DNA from 3 places in the Alteromonas sp. WD8-37 genome. Region 3 is predicted to be linked to each of the others. Evidence: predicted binding sites of a transcription regulator. Region 3 holds the regulator's gene; each other region holds the start of a gene.
What was found. Region 3 encodes LexA, which represses DNA repair genes until DNA is damaged. Its sites were predicted from a motif close to TACTGTATNNNNATACAGTA; they were not measured.
Positions count from the first base shown of each region.

Region 1 (3,280 bases), on a different contig from region 3:
ACGATGACAGCGCGCTGGCTGAGGCCGCCCAGGCGTGTTTTGAGTGTTTTTACGACGCGCGTAGCGAGCTGACCTTAACGGATGAAATGCACCAGACGTTGGCCGCCCTGGCTCAGCGGGTGCCGCTGGTGGCCATCACCAATGGCAATGTGGACCCGCAAAAAATCGGCATCGCGCCGTATTTTGAAGCCTTTTTGCATGCCAGCGTTCGCCGGCCGATGAAGCCGCACCGCAAAATGTTTGATGAAGCGGTGGCCCACTTACAGCTGCCAGCCGCCAATATTTTGCATGTGGGCGACAGCCTGACCAAAGATGTGACCGGGGCCATTGCCGCCGGCAAACAGGCCGCCTGGTTTGCCTGCAACCGGCCCATGGATTTACGCGGTGAGCGGGTGGGTGTGTTGCCTCATGTGCAGATTGACAGTTTCAGTGAATTACTGGCACTGGTCTAGCTGGCCATTATCTTCCAACACATTTTGTTTCATCGAATCGCATGGCCGCTGGCAGGCCGGCCGACCCACCACCTTGGCCGGTACTCCCACCACGGTCGTATGGGGCGGCACATCATTAAGCACCACACTGCCGGCCCCCACCTTGGAGCCCCGGCCTACCTCAATATTACCTAAGATTTTGGCGCCCGCGCCCACCAGCACGCCCTGACGGATCTTAGGATGGCGATCACCGGACTCATTGCCAGTACCACCCAGGGTGACACTTTGCAGCAGTGACACATAATCTTCGATCACCGCGGTTTCACCTACTACGATGCCAGTGGCATGGTCAAACATCACCCCTTTGCCAATCTGTGCAGCCGGGTGAATATCCACCCCAAAGGCTTCGGCACTGCGGCTTTGAAAAAACAGTGCCAGCTGATGGCGCTCTTTTTGCCACAGATAATGGGCCATGCGATGCACCTGCACCGCCTGAAACCCTTTGAAGTAGAGCAGCGGGGTCAGATAGTCGTTGACCGCCGCATCGCGTTCAAACACCGCTTTAATGTCTTCAATGGCTGCTTCCACCATCTCCGGGGCCATCAGGTAGGCTTCAACAAACACTTCGCGAACGGCCATCGCCGGCATCACATCATCGGCCACCTTGTTGGACAGGATAAAACTCAGGCACGACTCAAAATTATGATGCGTCAGGATACAGGCATGAATATAGCTAGCCAGTAACGGCTCATTATCAGCGATGGCTTTTGCTTCGGCTTTGAGCGCCGGCCAGAATGCCTTAGCAGCGGTGGCCTTGGCGGGGGTTGAGAATGCGAGCATAAACGAGTTCCTGAGCAACAAATTTGCAGACTGCCACTGTGGTATTGCATGTAGCAAAATTCAAGATGCGGTAAACGAAAAGACAGGCTGACTGATGGCTGGTTTGTACCACCGGCATAGCCGGCTTGATCACCCCGGGCAGGTTAAGTTTGTGCAATGTTTCACCTGTCAGGCTGTAATTGCTGCACAGCGGCCTGTAGATAACGCAGAGCCAGCCTTCAACACCGGCTGTGAACACGCCACCCTGTCTTAAAAAGACAATAAAAATCAATATTATAAAAACATATTGCTAATTGGTCTGATGGTTGCAGAATCTTTGAGCCGTATGTTGTTTCGTTTAACTCAAACCAAGGAGCAATTCTATGAATAACGATAAAATGGAAGGCAACTGGAAAGAAATGAAAGGCAAAGCCAAGCAAAAATGGGGCAAACTGACCGACGACGACCTGGATGTGGTAGATGGCAAACGCGAAGAGCTTGTCGGAAAAATTCAGCAACGCTATGGCAAGAGTCGCGAAGAAGCCGAACGTGAAGTGGACAACTTCAACAAATAACCCCCCTCACGCTACCCACCCCGGGTAGCGTTTTTTTATCCACACTGATTTACGAACTGGCCTGTATAAACGCACAGTTCGCTGGCATAATTGCGAGCATTTAGTTTCAATCAAACAGGTAATCGCAATTATGGATGTCTCTTTACTGCTGGACAGTCTGAACGACAAACAACGCGAGGCAGTGGCCGCGCCGCTGTCTAACATGTTGGTGCTCGCCGGAGCTGGCAGCGGTAAAACCCGGGTGCTGGTGCACCGCATTGCCTGGCTGATGGAAGTGGAAAATATCACGCCTTTTTCCATTCTGGCTGTCACCTTTACCAACAAAGCTGCGCGCGAGATGCGCGGGCGTACCGAAGCCCTAATGCGGCGCAATCTGCACAGCATGTGGATAGGCACCTTTCACGGTTTGGCGCACCGCTTACTGCGCGCGCATCATGCTGAAGCCGGCCTGCCGGAAAACTTTCAGATCCTTGACTCGGATGATCAGTACCGTCTGGTGCGGCGGATTCTGCGCGCCATGAACCTGGACGAAAAACATTGGGCCCCCAAGCAAGTACAGTGGTACATCAACGGCAATAAGGATGAAGGCCTGCGTCCACAGCATATCGACACCCACAATGATGCGGTGGCGCAAAAGATGCGTGAAATTTATGCAGCCTATCAGGAAGCCTGCGACCGCTCCGGGCTGGTAGATTTTGCCGAGCTGTTGCTGCGCGCCCACGAATTGTGGGTCAAAAACCCAGACCTGCTGGCCCACTACCAGCGCCGCTTTAAAGCCGTACTGGTGGACGAATTTCAGGATACCAACAATATCCAGTATGCCTGGCTGCGCATGCTGTGCGGCAGCGGCACCAATAACATCATGATTGTGGGCGATGACGATCAGTCAATCTACGGCTGGCGTGGCGCCAATGTGGATAATATCCATAAGTTTTTAAAAGACTTTGACGAGACCGCTACCATTCGCCTTGAGCAAAATTATCGCTCCACCGGCAATATCCTCAATGCCGCCAATGCGGTGATAGACAATAATTCCGGCCGGCTGGGCAAAGATTTGTGGACTGAAGACAGTGAGGGCGAACTGATTTCGGTGTATGCCGGTTTTAATGAGCTGGATGAAGCACGCTTTATTGTGTCGCAAATTAAAAGCTGGCTCGATAAGGGCCAGTCACTGAGTGAATGTGCCATCCTGTACCGTAATAATGCCCAGTCGCGGGTGCTCGAAGAAGCCCTCTTGCACGAAGCAATCGCTTATCGTATTTATGGCGGTCTGCGCTTTTTCGAGCGCCAGGAAATCAAAGATGCCTTAGGTTATCTGCGCATGATTAACCACCCCCATGATGATGCCGCTTTTGAGCGGGTGGTGAATACGCCCAGTCGTGGCATTGGTGAAAAAACTGTGACACAGGTGCGTCTCACCGCGCGTGAGCAACAGTGCTCTATGTGGCAGGCCAG
Region 1 is NZ_JBUZOV010000005.1:25,480-28,759, reverse strand. It holds gene ACTUJZ_RS12190 (HAD-IA family hydrolase) at 1-452, shown strand, start outside; gene cysE (serine O-acetyltransferase) at 435-1,271, opposite strand; gene ACTUJZ_RS12180 (CsbD family protein) at 1,634-1,825, shown strand; gene uvrD (DNA helicase II) at 1,956-3,280, shown strand, end outside.
Region 1: uvrD (DNA helicase II) is a predicted target of LexA. The motif match lies at 1,885-1,904, and genes of this name have one in related genera.

Region 2 (3,280 bases), on a different contig from region 3:
CTGGCCCGGGTTGGTGGAGACTTTGATAACAACATCATCCTGACCCAGGCTGCCGGGGGTTTTGTCGGCGTTGTACACCACATCCACCAGCATTTTGGCATGCGTCATATTCATATGCTGAATTTGTGCCTCTACTGCGGCCGCAAAAGTGGTCGCTGCTTGCTTGCGTGATGCAGACAATTGCTCCGCCGCCCCCAAATAGGCAGCTTTTGCCTTGCCGACTTCCTGATGCAGGCCGTCTAACCGGCTATCTTCATCTTCTAACTGCTTAAACTCTTGTGCCAACTGCTGATGCAAGGCATACAGGGCTTCGGGCTCCACGGTGTGTTTGCGTGCTAACTCCATCGCTTTGCTGTAACGCGACTCCACCTGCTGCAATCGCAGCGGGTCAATTTCCAGCGCATCACAATAAGCCCGTAACTCAGACGAGGCTTCTTCCACCTGAATGGAGGCATCATTGAGCATGGTCACTATGGGGGCTAGTGTGGCATCGTGATCCTGTAAGGCAGACAAGCGTTCGATACTGTTTTGAATCACCGATAAGGCATTACCTTCATCACTTTCATACAAATGGTAAAAGCTTGTTTGAGCCTGCTCCAGCAGCGCCTGGCCATTGCTCAACCGCTTATGTTCGGTTTCCAGCTCGGTAAATTCATCTTCGCCCAGAGCAAAATCATCCAGTTCTTCAACCTGATAGGTGAGCAACTGGCGACGATCAGTACGCACCTGGGCCTGTTGTTCCAGCCGCGTCAATTCGGCCTGTTTTTCACGCCACTGAGTGTAAGCTGTTTTGACCTGCGCCAATAACTCCGGATGCTGAGCAAAACTGTCGATATGCTTGCGCTGCACATCTTCTTTAAGCAATTGTAAGTGCGTATTCTGACCATGGATGGCCAGTAACCACTGCCCCAACCTTTTTAATTGCTGCAGCGACACCGGGCTGCCATTGATAAAGGCTTTTGAACGCCCTTCTTTGGAAATGACCCGCCGGATAAAGCAGGTGCCTGGCTCGTCATCACAGGCCAGCTCATGTTCATTGAGCCATTGCACGGCGCCACGATTCTCGGCCACCGCAAAATGCGCGACGATTTCAGCTTTCGCAGCTTCTTTTCGCACCGCACTGGCATCTGCGCGTTCGCCCAAACACAAACTCAGCGCATCAATGGCGATAGATTTACCCGCCCCTGTTTCACCGGTGATCGCCGTGAGCCCTTGACTGAAATTCACTGACAGTTCACGAACCACGGCAAAATTTTTGACAGACAATTGCACAAGCATAAAAAGTACTCCAGGCACTCTATAAATATACAGTATATGGCTATTTATACAGTACAAAAACCAAACTGGCAACATCAGTTTGGCGCATAAGCGCAACAAAGTGATCCTGGTATGGCGCAGGTGGCAACAAACGGTATGTTAATCATCTCAAGAGCAAGCGAATGTCCGATGACTGGTTCCACTGGCTAAATGTTATAGGCGTGGCGTTTTTTGCCGTATCCGGCACGCTGGTCGCGTATGAAAAAAATGTTGATAGCTTCGGGGTCATTGTTCTGGCTAGTATCACGGCAATTGGTGGGGGCACCTTACGCGATGTATTGCTCGATGAGCCCATCTTTTGGATTGCGGCACCAGACTATCTGTACTCCACCTTGGCTGCGATCAGCATCACAGTCATTCTTATCCGGATTAAATCAAGTATTTCCGGACGTTTGTTGATGTTTATGGATGGCGTAGGACTGGGCCTATTCAATATTATCGGTATCGAAAAAGCCCTGATCGCAGAGACGGGGATGACGATCGCGATCACCCTGGGTACTGTGACCGCCATCTTTGGAGGGATTTTGCGTGATGTGCTGGCCCGTGAAATACCTATGGCCATGCGTTGCGAACTGTACGCCACTGCCTGTATTGCCGGGGGACTGGTCTATGCCGGGCTGTTTTACAGCGACCTGCCTTATTTATGGTGTATCATAGGGTCTCTGCTGACTACCTTATCATTGCGGCTGGGCGCCATTCGGTGGGGATGGCGGATCCCCATCTTTGAAAAAGACATTCCTAAGCAGGATTAATCGGTTGTGCTGTCTCTCGGCAGTACACTAGGCCTGCAAGATTGCCCGTCGAGTCGGTAAATTGTGCATACTCAGAAATTGTTACGTTGTAAAAATGCACCATTATCGCTCGTTTTCTGCACTAAAAAACGACAACCATATGGCTGTCGTTGTTATCGTTTAACTGACTTGATGCTCTGTTATTTTTTTCTGACGTCGTCTTTGTGCTTTTGCTCTTCACGTACCCAGTCTTCCAGCGCAGAGCCCGGATCTTCTTCACCCGCGATGCTTTCATTTTCAGTATCTTCGTCAGTTTCCACTGCCTCTGCGGCTTCATCGTTTAAAGACTTATCGTGATCAGACGCTGCAGATTTGTCATCTTTTTTCGTCATAGTGCCTCCGCTGCCTAAGTTGGTAAAAAAATTGCATGAACTGTTAGGACCTAAGTTAGAAAGTGTCCGTCAAACGCAATATATCTTCGTAGTTTAGCTTATCCGATGCTGATTTTTACGCCTGGGTAAGCACTGTGGTTCAACCATCCGCGACGCGCTACCATGTATATATTTCACTGGTGTTACACATTTGTGAAAATCCAGTAGATCTACTTTTAAATTTAGGCTAGGATTAAATTGTATAAAAAGAACAGGAGGATTTATGTTTAAGTCTTTTACGAAGTTCTTTCAGCGTAAACACCCATACACAGTGGCTTTTTATATTGGAAGAAAAAAGACCCAGAAGATTTTTGATTGCAAAATTAAGAAAAAATCTGAACTGCTAGCAGGGAAATAATTTTTTCTGATAACGGTTAGTTGCCCGCACCCACCGGCCACCTTTTTTCAGGTGTAATTTTTCAAAGCTAACCGGCTATATCATCAATAGCTTGCTCAAAAACAGCCGAAAAGGCTTCCACGCGGAAGCCTTTTTTGTTTTACCCGAGCCGCTATGCATTTAAAAGGTGATTTCCCACTGCAGGCTACTGCGCAAGGTATCAACATCCACCTCGCCATTCTCATGGTCGTATCGGGTCACATCCAAAGTCAGTTTGTTGGCATATCCGTTAAAATAATAGTTCAATGCAATGCCCTGCTCTGCCAACCGGGTTTTGTGACCTGCGGTGGTCACCATACCGGCGACACGGCCGGCCAGTTCTAACTGCTGTGGCCAGGCAGGTAACCATTCATGCACAAAATAGCCGGCCTGTATGTAAGCGCCTTCTAAACTTATTGCTGTTA
Region 2 is NZ_JBUZOV010000001.1:97,660-100,939, reverse strand. It holds gene recN (DNA repair protein RecN) at 1-1,278, opposite strand, end outside; gene ACTUJZ_RS00450 (trimeric intracellular cation channel family protein) at 1,440-2,069, shown strand; gene ACTUJZ_RS00445 (hypothetical protein) at 2,249-2,440, opposite strand; gene ACTUJZ_RS00440 (porin) at 2,997-3,280, opposite strand, start outside.
Region 2: recN (DNA repair protein RecN) is a predicted target of LexA. The motif match lies at 1,294-1,313, and genes of this name have one in related genera.

Region 3 (3,280 bases):
GGCTAGCAGACGTTGCTCTTCTTCTTTGGCTTTTCGCAGACGGGCCTGCTCCTGATCCATCCAGCTGGCAAACTCGGCCGGCTCTTTGGCAATGACCACAATGGGCATAAAGCCATGATCCTTGCCGCACAGCTCAGCGCACTGGCCGCGGTATAACCCCGGCTCGTTAACCTTGGTCCAGGCTTCGTTGATAAAGCCGGGGTTGGCATCTTTTTTCACCGCAAAATCCGGTACCCACCAGGAATGAATCACATCGTCTGAGGTAATCAAAAAGCGCACTTTCTGACCGGTGGGGATAACCAGCGGCCGGTCCACTTCGAGTAAATAATTTTCATTTTTTTCAAAGCGATTGCTGATCTGCTCACGCTGAGTCGCCAGCAGCGAATAAAACTCCACATCCGAATCCATGTATTTGTAATGCCACTTCCATTGCGATCCGGTCACCAGTACAGTCATGTCCGGCTCTTGCGTATCTTCCATGGCGATCAGGGTTTTGGCCGCCGGTACCGCCATAAAGACCAGAATCAAAAATGGCACCACAGTCCAGGCAATCTCGACTTTGACACTTTCATGAAATTTGGCCGGTTCAGCGCCACGGGATTTGCGGTGCAGATACATGGAGACAAACATCACTCCAAACACCACCACGGCAATCACCACGCAGATATAAAACATCAACATGTGCAGGTCATATACCTGGCCACTGATGTCCGTCACCCCTCTGCGTAAGTTGATTTGCGATGGCTGATCGGTTTGTGCCTGCGCCAGGGCTGTAACAAAAAGTGTTCCCAGAGCCATCATTACGATACTTGCGAGCTTGTTCACTCCACACCTCCGTGATGGACGGTGATTGATGGCTATGGCCGCCGCCAATCCCGCGATATTGTGTGATCTTTTCCGTACCAGATCTTTTTATGTGGTTGTTATTTTTATGTTAATAACGGTATAAGAATTAAACAAATAAATCGCCGAGTCTAGTGTTTTAATTAAAATTTGTTTAAAAAATTAGCAAGTAACTGAATTAAGGCTGGTCTTAAAGGCTTCGCAAGAATGTGGCAAAGGCGGTGCGACAAAGATGTCGGTCGACAAGAAGATAATCAAAAAGGAACAACTGGTACTGATAATGACACAGACAAACTAAGCATCATTAGGTCCGAGGCATCAGTGGGGCAAAACGTGCACTGCTGCCGTTCAGCCCCTAAGCAACAATCCTAAAGAGAGGTGAGACTCACGTTTTGTGAGCGCACAGGTTATAAGCGTATAAAAAAGCCCACTGGAAGGCAGTGGGCTGATGCATAGCGTAGTGAGCTAAGTTTTTTTCGGCTTATGCAACAGGCAATCTGAGCCCGCTGTCACTACGCAAGTGAAAGCTTGGGTAGTGTGGGTTTACATCCAGTCGGCGTTGCGGATCACGCCAACTGCCAGGCCTTCGATGGCCAGCGCCTGGGCGGTTAAATCGACCTTGATAGGCGCAAATTCATCATTTTCAGCATGCAACAGTACTTCGTGACCGCGTTTTTCGAACCGTTTTACCGTCACATCGTCTTCGACCCGGGCGACCACCACCTGGCCATTGTGTACATCAGTGGTACGATGTACCGCCAACAAGTCACCGTCTAAAATACCGATGTCTTTCATGCTCATGCCATCCACCCGCAACAAAAAGTCGGCATGGGGTTTAAACAAAGCCGGGTCGACCTGGTAATGGCTTTCAATATGCTCCTGAGCCAGAATGGGTTCGCCGGCGGCGACACGGCCTATCAATGGCAAACCCACCTCGTCATTACTGGCTTCATCTTCCAGCGGCGTGGTGAGCCGGATACCGCGCGAGGTGCCAGGTAAAATCTCGATGACCCCTTTGCGGGCCAGCGCTTTTAAATGCTCTTCGGCGGCATTGGCCGAGCGAAATCCTAAACGGCTGGCAATTTCGGCACGGGTCGGCGGCATACCGGTTTCGCGCATGTTGGCTTTGATCAGTTCAAGCACTTCGGTTTGTCGGGGGGTCAGTGGACGCATACACAGCCTGGTTTTACATACAGTTATACTGAGAGTATATACAGTCAGCCGGGTTTGGCAAGGGTTCAGCGGCTAATTTATTGGTGTGCTGGGCAAAATCCGCGTCGAGAAGCGTAAAGGCGATTGTCTAAAGTCGCTAGCCGGTAAACGCTAATTCGCCTAGAACTATTAGCATCGCATCGTAAAAATCATTCATGACGGTCTCCGCTCAAAGTTGTTCTGCCTAATGCTCTACGCTGGGCTTTTGATTTGAGGTCAGCTTGGCTCACCAACAATAGCCGATTTAATTTGTCACCATGCCCATCAACGTAAGTTTGCTATGCTGAAAATAGAAATCCAAAGGAATGCTTGGTATGACGATTTTTTGCCGGAATGCGACGCAGGCGGATTTGCCTGTGCTAAGCGAGTTTCAACAGCGCATTATCAGTGCTGAGGCCGACTATATTCCGCGCCGGGTGGCCCATGCTTATCAGTATTACAATCTGGCCGATCTGCTGGAGGACCCTTCGACCCGGGTCGCGGTGGCCGAAACCCAGGCCCAGGTGATTGGCTCAGGCTATGTGCAGTTGCGCGCCTCCAAGGCGTACTTGCGCCATGCTTATCATGGTTATGTGGGGTTCATGTATACCAAACCGGCATTTCGGCGCCAGGGCGTGGCGCAGCAAATTTTGCAGTTTTTGGGCCAGTGGGTTCGCCAGCAGGGCTATGATGAACTGCGCCTGGAAGTATTTGCCAACAACAGCCGGGCGATCCGGGCCTATCAGGCAGCGGGTTTTGAACCAAACATTGTGGAAATGCGTTATCACCTGCATGAAGACTAAATTTGCCTCACTGGCGCTGGCCTATCTGGCCATACTTATCACCTTTGGCGTACTCGACGGCTTGTGGCTGGGCGTGATCGCCATGCCCCTGTATACCGAATATTTTGCAGACCTGCTGCGCGCTCAGTTTATCACCTGGCCCTGGATAGTTTTTTATCTGTTGTACTGCTTATCGGTGGTGTTTCTGGCGGTAAATCCCACGCGACAAAAACCCTGGGGTGCGGCATTTGGTTATGGCTTCGTGCTGGGCGCCACTGCCTACGGGACTTATAATCTAACCGCTTATTCTATTGTAGCCGGCTGGCCATTGACCATGACCCTGGTAGATTGGGCCTGGGGCTCTATCGCCACCGCAATTCTGGCTGCGGTGGGGGCCGGCGTGGCACGGCTTAAAATCTTTGACTAACTACCCGGCGTAACCGGGCGTTACACCTGGCACCAGC
Region 3 is NZ_JBUZOV010000003.1:99,904-103,183, reverse strand. It holds gene coxB (cytochrome c oxidase subunit II) at 1-798, opposite strand, end outside; gene lexA (transcriptional repressor LexA) at 1,387-2,016, opposite strand; gene ACTUJZ_RS09335 (GNAT family N-acetyltransferase) at 2,370-2,837, shown strand; gene ACTUJZ_RS09330 (DUF2177 family protein) at 2,827-3,243, shown strand.